3 regions of the Idiomarina sp. 28-8 genome follow, and region 2 is predicted to be linked to each of the others. Evidence: predicted binding sites of a transcription regulator. Region 2 holds the regulator's gene; each other region holds the start of a gene.

Region 1 (3,288 bases), on a different contig from region 2:
GGTTCAAAACCCAGCGATAAAGTGGTTGCCCGGTAATGCTGTTCATCAAGTTCCCGTAGCTGTTTTAAATCGGTGTACATCAGGATAGGTGATTCAAATACTACCCGGTCGGCATCGCCCGATGCCTCGTTAAATACATTATGCTCACGGCCTATGATAGTGGAAAGCGACATAACATGACGTTCACGAATCGGGTCAATAGCCGGGTTAGTCACCTGCGCAAACTGCTGGCGGAAATAGTCGTAAAGCAAACGCGGCTGCTTTGAAAGCACGGCGGTCGGTGTATCGTCCCCCATAGAACCCACAGCTTCCTGACCATCTTTCGCCAGAACACTGATAATTTGCTGTATTTCTTCTTCGGAATACAAATACGCTTTGTGAAAAACCAGCATGGTCTCGTCGTCATACAAACGTTTACCCAGCTTGTCGGCGTGGCTGCGTTCAAACGGTATCAAGTGGCGACGATGTTGTTCCAGCCATTGTTTATAAGGGTGACGCTGCTTGAGTTCTTCTTCAATTTGGTCGTTATACCAAATTTTGCCGGTATAAGTATCCACCGCCATCATTTGTCCCGGCCCTAAGCGGCCTTTTTCAATCACTTCCTGCTCGTCGTAATCCCAGATACCCACTTCGGAGGCAATGGTCAGAATACCCGAACGGGTCAAAACATACCGCGCCGGACGCAGACCATTTCTATCCAGACTACAGGCCACATGCCGACCGTTACTCATAACCACGCCGGCAGGTCCATCCCAGGGCTCCATATGCAGGGAGTTAAACTCGTAAAAGGCCCGCATTTCGTCCGACATGGTGGCATCGCCCTGCCATGCCGGCGGGATAAGCAAGCGCATGGCCCGGAATAAATCCATGCCACCGGCCAGTAACAGCTCCAGCATATTGTCTAACGACGCAGAATCGGAGCCTGACAGTCCCACCAGTGGCTTTGCGTCCTGTAAGTCAGGCAGTAAGGGCGTCTGGAATTTATAAGCTCTTGCCTGCGTCCACTGACGATTCCCACGTATAGTATTAATTTCACCGTTGTGGGCAAGGAACCGGAACGGCTGAGCCAGCGGCCAGCGCGGTTCTGTATTGGTAGAGAAGCGTTGATGGAAAACACAAATCGAGGTTTTCATTTCTGCATCGGCTAAATCGGAGTAATAAGCCGGCAGGTCAGCTGCCATCATCAGGCCTTTATAAACTAAAACCAGACTCGACAACGAGGAAATATAAAGCTCATCCTGATTAGGCATCAACTTTTCGATGCGTCTCCGCGCCATATACAAGCGTCTTTCTAAATCTTTTTTACGCCAGCCCGGAGGCGCCGACACCAGAACCTGCTCAATAACCGGCTCAGAGGTTTTAGCGCCTTCACCCAGTACTTGGTTGTTGACCGGAACTTTACGCCAGCCAGTGACCGCTAAAGTCTCTCGTTGAAGCTCTTGCTCAATAAGGTGGCGGGCGGACTCGCGCTTATCCTTATCCCGACTAAAAAATACCATACCGACAGCGAATTTCTTACTGAGCTGCCAACCTTGAGTTTCTGCGTACTGGCGGAAAAACTGCTCGGGCATTTGCAGTAGCAGTCCGCAGCCATCTCCGGTTTTACCGTCGGCGCCAATACCACCACGATGTTGCATACGGTCCAGCGCTTTTACTGCGGTAGAAATTAAACCTTGCTGAGCTTCGCCATTAATATCAGCGATAAGGCCGAAGCCGCAGTTATCACGGACATCAGCTGGATCATAAAGTCCCATGCTTATACCACTCGAATAATTATTCAATAAAGCTAGATTACCATGCAGGCATCAGCTTCGGTAGGCACTGGGGCTATTATTGTTACAAATATGTTGTATAGACAAAAAGTAAAAAGGCTCCCGAAGGAGCCTTTTAAATCACTTTAAAGTCGCTGCAAATTCCAGCATTCGGTCTAGCGGCACCATGGCTTTTTTGCCCAGAGCTTCATCGACATGAATCTCATGTGTCTCACCACCGTTCTTCAGTGCTTCTTCTATCGCTTGTAAGCCGTTCATTGCCATCCAGGGACAATGCGCACAACTGCGACACGTTGCACCATTACCAGCAGTGGGGGCTTCAATAAAGGTCTTATTCGGTTGCAACTGTTGCATTTTATAAAAAATGCCTTTGTCGGTTGCCACTATAAAGGTTTCATTTGGCAATTCCTGACTCGCCTTAATAAGCTGCGAGGTAGAACCGACAGCATCAGCCATCGCGACAATATTCTCCGGTGACTCAGGGTGCACAAGAATAGCCGCCTCAGGATGAAGTTTTTTCATATCCTGAAGGGCTTTCGCTTTAAACTCATCATGCACGACACAAGCGCCCTGCCACAGCAGCATATCAGCTCCGGTTTCCCGTGCAATATAGCCGCCTAAATGCTTATCTGGTGCCCAAAGAATTTTTTCCCCTTTGGCATCCAGATGATCAACAAGCTCAAGCGCCATACTGGACGTTACTACCCAGTCCGCACGAGCTTTTACCGCTGCCGAAGTATTCGCATAGACGACAACGGTCCGGTCAGGATGTTGATCACAAAACTCAGCAAATTTTTCTGGTGGACAACCAAGATCAAGAGAGCACTCGGCTTTCAATGTTGGCATCAGTACTTGCTTATGAGGCGTAAGAATTTTAGCTGTCTCGCCCATAAAGCGAACACCTGCAACAATCAGTTTCTTTGCCGGATGGTCGCGACCAAATCGAGCCATTTCTAAAGAATCGGCCACGCAGCCACCGGTTGCTTCGGCTAACGCCTGAATATCCGGGTCTGTGTAGTAGTGAGCCACCAATACAGCGTCTTCATCAAGCAGAAGCTGCTTAATACGATTAATAGTTTCAGCCTTTTCTTCCGCACTTAACGGTTTAGGCTTTGGCGGAAAAGTATAATCAAGGCTATCCAGAGTTTGAATCTCGGTCATGATACTACGGCTTGTTTTCCAAGTGTTCTTAATAAGTGAGGACTATTATAGCGGAATTCAAGGGACGCTAATAGCTAAGTCAGTATCACCCTTAGGTCATCTGTATGGCTACGTGGTTTTCGTAATGAGTTTTCAGGGAAGTGGTGGGTTGTGCAGGATTCGAACCTGCGACCAATTGATTAAAAGTCAACTGCTCTACCAACTGAGCTAACAACCCAAATTCTGGTAAATATTTTTATCGGCGACGTGGTGGGTTGTGCAGGATTCGAACCTGCGACCAATTGATTAAAAGTCAACTGCTCTACCAACTGAGCTAACAACCCAACGCCAATAATATTGCCCGTTTCTGCTTGGC
Region 2 (3,288 bases):
ACGGCGAGAAATAAACGCTTTGATCAGCGTCCTGTACAATGTAGGCCAGTATACTCTCTTCAAAGCCCGCCATGGCGGAAGCTGGCTGGGTATAACCTTCTTCTATCGCCTTACGCAACCAATGCGTTTGTTGTTCCATGTAACGAGGAATGGAACGCAGTTTCGCAATGTAATTCTGATAATCTTCAGCCGAAGAGAACGAGGTGTACGATGGCATAAAAGCAAGAGAACTATGGAAACTACCCTCTGCTGTCAATGGCATGTAGTGTGCTTTAAAACGATACTCATCTACTTTATTTTTTAACGTATAATGAATCATCGCATGATTAATTTGGTCATCCCGGCTAAGCGCGTTAAGGTTAACGGCGTTAAGCTGTTCGAGCCACTTTGAGCGTTGTTGATAGCGTTTTTCTAACGCCTCCGGTGACATATCGGTCAGCTCAGTATCGCTGGACTTATTCAGTTCTTCCCAGATAGTGTCAGCCAGCTGATGAAACTCGGCAGCAGGGCTCTGTTGCTGTGTGCTGCTACGCTGGGTTTGGTTATCAGCTGTGGTGGTGCAGGCAGTAACGCCCAGCAAACCAAAAATAAGTATCAGATTACGCATGATTTTTCCTTGCGGTGTCATAACGAATACAGGCATTCTATAATGCCTCTTACGCTAATTAATGTAAAAGCGAATAGAACGAACCCACAAAAATAACAGTTAAATGGGAGAATAGGGTGGATAAAGCTCAGTCAGGAGTCTACGCGGAACCTAATCTGCATGGTCTGACGTTGTTTTGTCACGTCATGAGCGACGACGTTGAAAGTTTACGTCGCAAGTTAGCTCGCTTTCCAGCAATTTTACGCGATCTTGACGCCCGTTTCTCTGAAGGCATGTTAACAGGCTTTGTTGGCATAGGGGCGGACTACTGGGATATTCTCTATCCGCATAAGCGCCCGTTGCACTTGCAGGCTTTTCCCGAGCTCAGAGATGGCGACCGTGAAGCGCCAAGACACCCCTATGATCTTGTTATACAGATTCGTTGTGATCGTTTTGACGCTAACTACTTGGCGGGACGTACGTTAATGGAATGGTTTGGCTACGACATTGAAGTGGCTGAGCAAATCCGTTCCTTTCGTTATCTGGACGGCCGCGACTTAACCGGCTTTATCGATGCTCCGGATAACCCGCGGGGTATGCGCAAGCGTAAAGTCGCTTTAGTTGAGGCGCAGGACGATGCGGACTTTGTCGACGGCAGCTACTTATTCGTACAGAAGTTTCGGCATGACTTGCGTCGTTGGGACTACTTAGGCCCTGAAAAGCAGGAACTGCTAATGGGACGCGAGAAAGTATCTGGTGAACGTTTATCAGAAGCCAAAATAGAAGGTGTCACTCACGCTGCGAAAAGTCGCTTAATTGATAGTAGCGAACAGCCTATTCCACTATTGCGGCAGAATATGCCCTGGGGCGACTTGCGCGAACAGGGGCTTCTGGCAATGTATTTTAGCCATTCGCCTAAAATGGTTGTTCAGTGGCTAAAGAACCGTTATTACGCCGACGAACAGGGAGCTTACGACCCTTTACTAGATTACTCACAAGCCGTGTCCAGCTCAGGTTTTTTTGTTCCTTCAATGCGCTTTATGGAAGCGAACAAAGAAGTTGCCGAAGACATAGCGGATTATGAAGAGGGCAGTACCGCCTGATTCGCAAACAGCTCGCGTACTTTTCGCAGAGTGAATTCAATATCAGCAACTTTAAGCGGTGCAATAAAAATCGTGTCGTCACCAGCAATAGTGCCAAGTACACCTTCTTTTTTACCGACCGAGTCCAGCAACCGCGCAATTAACTGAGCGGCGCCCGGACTTGTGCGAATAATGACCATCACATCATTATGCTGAATATCCAGTACAAGCTGGCTTAATGGTGCCCGGGTGGAAGGCACGGCTAAATCAGGCGGTAAACAGTAGACCATTTCCTGTTTCGCATTGCGGGTACGAACCGCTCCTTGCTTACTCAGCATGCGCGACACTTTAGACTGGCTAATGTTATCAAAGCCCTCGGCTTTTAAGGCGTTAACAATTTCCCCTTGAGAGCCATAACGCTCTTCGCGGAGCAAAGTTTTAAAAGCTTCGAGTAACGTGTCCTGCACCATGTGAGTGTCAAATTCCTATGCTGTTTACGTGCTATAATAATAGACAGTGTACTGCATAAAGATGCGCTATTCGAGTGCTGAATGTGTATCGCGCAAAGTTGTATTTTTATTGATATAGGAGTACAGTTTTGCCCCAAATTCTGCATTTTTAAGCAGTTTAAATTGACCAACAAAAACGGAGTCTGAGATGAAAGTAGCCGTATTAGGTGCGGCCGGTGGTATCGGCCAGGCATTGTCATTACTTCTGAAAACCCAATTACCAGCAGGTTCAGAATTATCGTTGTATGACGTTGCGCCAGTAGTTCCAGGTGTGGCGGTTGACTTAAGTCATATCCCTACCGACGTGAAAGTAACAGGCTTCGGTAAAGACGACTTAGCATCAGCATTAGTTGGCAGCGACATCGTATTGATTCCTGCCGGCGTACCACGTAAGCCAGGTATGGATCGCTCTGACCTGTTCAACATGAACGCCGGCATCGTTAAAAACTTAGTTCAAGGCGTTGCAGAAAACTGTCCTAACGCTTGTGTTGGTATCATTACTAACCCAGTAAACACCACGGTTCCAATCGCTGCCGAAGTCCTGAAAAAAGCAGGCTGCTACGATAAGCGTAAACTGTTCGGTGTTACTACGCTGGACGTTATCCGTTCAGAAGCCTTTGTTGGTGAGTTGCGTGGTCTGAACCCGGAAAACGTTAACGTACCAGTTATCGGTGGGCATAGCGGCACAACCATTTTGCCATTGCTGTCTCAGGTTGAAGGCGTTGAGTTTACAGAGCAAGAAATCAAAGACTTAACTCACCGTATCCAGAACGCAGGTACCGAAGTAGTTGAGGCCAAAGCTGGCGGCGGTTCAGCAACCCTTTCTATGGGTCAGGCAGCAGCACGCTTTGCCTTGTCACTGCTGAAAGGCCTGCAAGGTCAGGACACTATCGAGTGCACCTACGTAGAAGGCCCGGGCGACAACGCTAAGTTCTTCGCGCAGCCAGTACGCTTAGGCAAAAACGGCGCAGAAGAAATCCTGTCTTACGGCAAACTCAGTGCATTCGAACAAAAATGCATGGACGAAATGCTAGACGGCCTGAAAGGCGACATCCAAACTGGCATCGACTTCGCCAGCTAAGCTGAAACATTGGGGGCGGGCCAGCATTGG
Region 3 (3,288 bases), on a different contig from region 2:
AAAAGGATAAAGACGTGAGCTATCTGGTTGCTGAAGGCTGGGGGTTAAAGCGTGTTCCGGTAAGCAAACACTTATTGGCTTTTACGCAAAGCAAAACGAAAGACAAAGGCTATGAATCTGAATACGCGGAAGCCTTAGCCCAAGCTAATGCTTATTGCGAATTCAGAATGCTGCGGGAAGTGGACCTTGCCAGTCTGGAAGAGGGTAAACATCTACTCAATAAGCATTCAATAACGTCAGAAACTGTTGCTCGCTTGCACAATGTGAGCTTAAAACGCCCGCCAATTGTCGTGCCGGAATAGAGAGGTCAGCACTCAAACTCGGTGTCGATTAATAAATGCTCGAACACTTTACCGATATGCGCTTCCTCGTCAGTGAAGCGCACGCCAACACTTATCATTCCATGCTCTTTGCGCTGATTCATAATTTGACCTGAAAGAGTCAGAGGCTCTTTCTGAGAACCCGAGCCAATACTGATTTTTATATTCATATGAGTGACATTACCTGTCTGGTTCTGCGCCTTAAACACAATTCGACACCCGGCAGAAGAGATATCGACGATAACACCACTGGCCAATTTCTTTTTAGTGTTAGTCTGGCTGCCGTCAGCAGTAACATCGACTGGAATGTGTGTTCGAACCCTCCGCTGTGCGCGTAGTGCGCGATTCTCAATTTCTTTCGGATAATCCAGATACAGCAACCTGAACGGGATATTTGAGACGGCCCGGATCTTTGTTTTAAACGCCAGGCATTCACCCGCTTCTCCCTCTAAAACCAAGCGAACAATAACCGGGTTGCCTTCATATAACACATCGGCATAGCTGCCGTCAGTGCGTGGATTCGGCTGTTTTAACAATAAATAGTTACCGGTATCAAAGCCCACAACCTGAAGCTTGGTGCGCACCTTGGTCGCCGAAGAAAACTCAACATCAATTACGTCGCCCGGACGTAAGTAGGTAAGCTTTAACTGTGGTTGAGATGAGGCGTTCAGGGGCGGAGTCTGATTTTCCATAACGTCTTCTGTTGCCGAACATTTATTCAATAAGTCAGGCTAAATTAACACCAGTTAAAGATCAATGTAATTCTGCGTACTTAAATGTTAATTCGGAGAAAACATTTTCGTGACCTAAAAAATAATGACTAAAGATTCATGGTTTCAGTATGCATTAGCATAACTATTCGTATCTTATGCAAGAAAAGCGTAAACCCTCGGGATTAGGGATTTATAACCGAATTATCACAGACAAACTGCACAAATTTTGGCATAATAGCCGGCTACTTTTAGAGATGAATTTGTTGACACCTTTGTTAACTCGCTAAGGCGATAAGGACGAGAGTAATGACAGACAATAAGACAGTAAACCGTGAAATGTTTAATGATGTAATGGTTCCAAACTACAACCCGGCATCGATGATTCCAGTTAAAGGAGAAGGTGCTCGTGTTTGGGATCAAGAAGGTCGTGAGTATGTCGACTTTGCCGGTGGTATCGCTGTGAACTGTCTTGGTCATTGCCACCCAGCGATGGTGTCAGCCCTACAGGAACAGAGCCAGAAGTTGTGGCATCTAAGTAATGTTTTTACCAACGAACCGGCAATTCGTCTGGCGAAGAAATTAACCGAAGCCACCTTTGCTGATCGCGTTTACTACGCTAACTCAGGTGCTGAAGCCAACGAAGCGGCATTAAAGTTGGCGCGTCGCTGGGCAATTGAAAAGCACGGTGAGCATAAGCAACAAATTATTGCTTTTACCAAAGGTTTCCACGGACGCACCTTCTTTACCGTAACCGTGGGTGGCCAGCCAGCCTACTCTGACGGTTTTGGTCCAAAACCTGGTGCTATTGAGCATGTGGATTACAACAACATCGACGCGCTTAAGGAACTGATTTCCGACAAAACTTGCGCGGTAATGATGGAGCCATTGCAAGGTGAAGGCGGCGTAGTAAGCCCTGACGTGGAATTCGTGAAGGCGGTACGTGAACTGTGTAATGAAAACGACGCGTTATTGATTTTTGATGAAGTACAAACAGGCTTTGGCCGTACCGGTAGCCTCTATGCTTATGAACAGCTGGGCGTAACGCCGGATATTCTGACTTCAGCCAAGGCTTTAGGCGGTGGTTTCCCTATTGGCGCTATGCTGACAACAACGGAAATTGCTGAGCATCTTAAACCTGGTACTCACGGTAGTACTTACGGCGGTAACCCACTGGCATGTGCTGTATCAGAAGCGGTACTTGATGTTGTGAATACGAAAGAAACGCTGGACGGCGTGAAGCAACGTGAGCAGTGGTTCAAAGAGCAACTGGCCGCAATTAACGAAAAATATAACGTGTTCAGCGAAATTCGAGGTCAGGGCTTATTACTTGGCGCGGCAATGAATAAAGAGTACGAAGGGCGTGCGCGCGACTTCTTGCTGGCCGGTCAGGAGCATGGCGTGATGGTACTGATTGCCGGTGCTAATGTGGTGCGTTTTACCCCGTCACTGGTTATTTCTGAAGAAGACATTAAAGAAGGCCTGCAGCGCTTTGAAAAAGCTGTTGCTCAGGTCGTCGGTCAATAACTGAGGCTGTTTTATGTTGCTAATCAGACCCATTAAGCCGTCAGATTACGAAGCGTTATATCAGTGCGCGATTGAATCCGGTCATGGTTTTACTTCCTTACCGGTAGACCAGTCGCTGCTGGAGCGCCGCATTAATGCGGCGCAAAAAGCATTCGCTAAAGACACCGTTGAAACACCGGGCGATGAAAGCTACCTGTTTGTTATGGAAGATACCGAAACCGGTACTATTGCAGGTGTCAGTGGTATTGAAGCTGCGGTGGGTTTGAATGAAGCCTTCTGGCATTACCGTTTGGGTAAAGTTGTGCATCATTCAGAAAAGCTTAATATTTATAATGCGCTGGAAACCTTAACCTTGTGTAATGACTACACAGGTGTTTCTGAGCTATGCACTCTATTTTTGCGTGAACCCTACCGGCACAATATGAACGGACGTACTTTATCTCGTTTCCGTATGCTGTTTTTAGCGCAGTTTAAACAGCGTTTCAGCGACTGGGTAATAGCCGAAATGCGCGGTGTTTCAGATGAAAATGGTGATTCGCCATTCTGGAACTGGCTGGAAGAGAACTTTTTCTCAATGGACTTTCCTAAAGCAGACTATTTAAGTGGCATTGGCGACAAAGTCTTTATTTCTGAACTGATGCCTCGCTTCCCTATTTATACCAACTTGCTGAGTAAAGAAGCGCAGGCGGTTGTTGGCAAAGTTCACGACAATACCCGTCCGGCGCTGAAAT

What was found. Region 2 encodes ArgR, which controls arginine synthesis, uptake and breakdown. Its sites were predicted from a motif close to ANTGAATANNTATTCANT; they were not measured.
Region 1: gltB (glutamate synthase large subunit) is a predicted target of ArgR. The motif match lies at 1,765-1,782, and genes of this name have one in related genera.
Region 3: RJ32_RS12310 (aspartate aminotransferase family protein) is a predicted target of ArgR. The motif match lies at 1,136-1,153, and genes of this name have one in related genera.

Annotation. Positions count from the first base shown of each region.
Region 1 covers NZ_DF266790.1:118,113-121,400, reverse strand. The annotation lists gene gltB (glutamate synthase large subunit) at 1-1,754, opposite strand, end outside; gene nadA (quinolinate synthase NadA) at 1,893-2,933, opposite strand; tRNA gene RJ32_RS05375 (tRNA-Lys) at 3,075-3,150, opposite strand; tRNA gene RJ32_RS05370 (tRNA-Lys) at 3,181-3,256, opposite strand.
Region 2 covers NZ_DF266789.1:337,141-340,428, reverse strand. The annotation lists gene RJ32_RS01745 (DUF885 family protein) at 1-643, opposite strand, end outside; gene RJ32_RS01740 (Dyp-type peroxidase) at 724-1,689, shown strand; gene argR (transcriptional regulator ArgR) at 1,665-2,138, opposite strand; gene mdh (malate dehydrogenase) at 2,326-3,258, shown strand.
Region 3 covers NZ_DF266793.1:43,955-47,242, reverse strand. The annotation lists gene RJ32_RS12320 (HDOD domain-containing protein) at 1-302, shown strand, start outside; gene RJ32_RS12315 (flagellar brake protein) at 308-1,012, opposite strand; gene RJ32_RS12310 (aspartate aminotransferase family protein) at 1,340-2,557, shown strand; gene astA (arginine N-succinyltransferase) at 2,571-3,288, shown strand, end outside.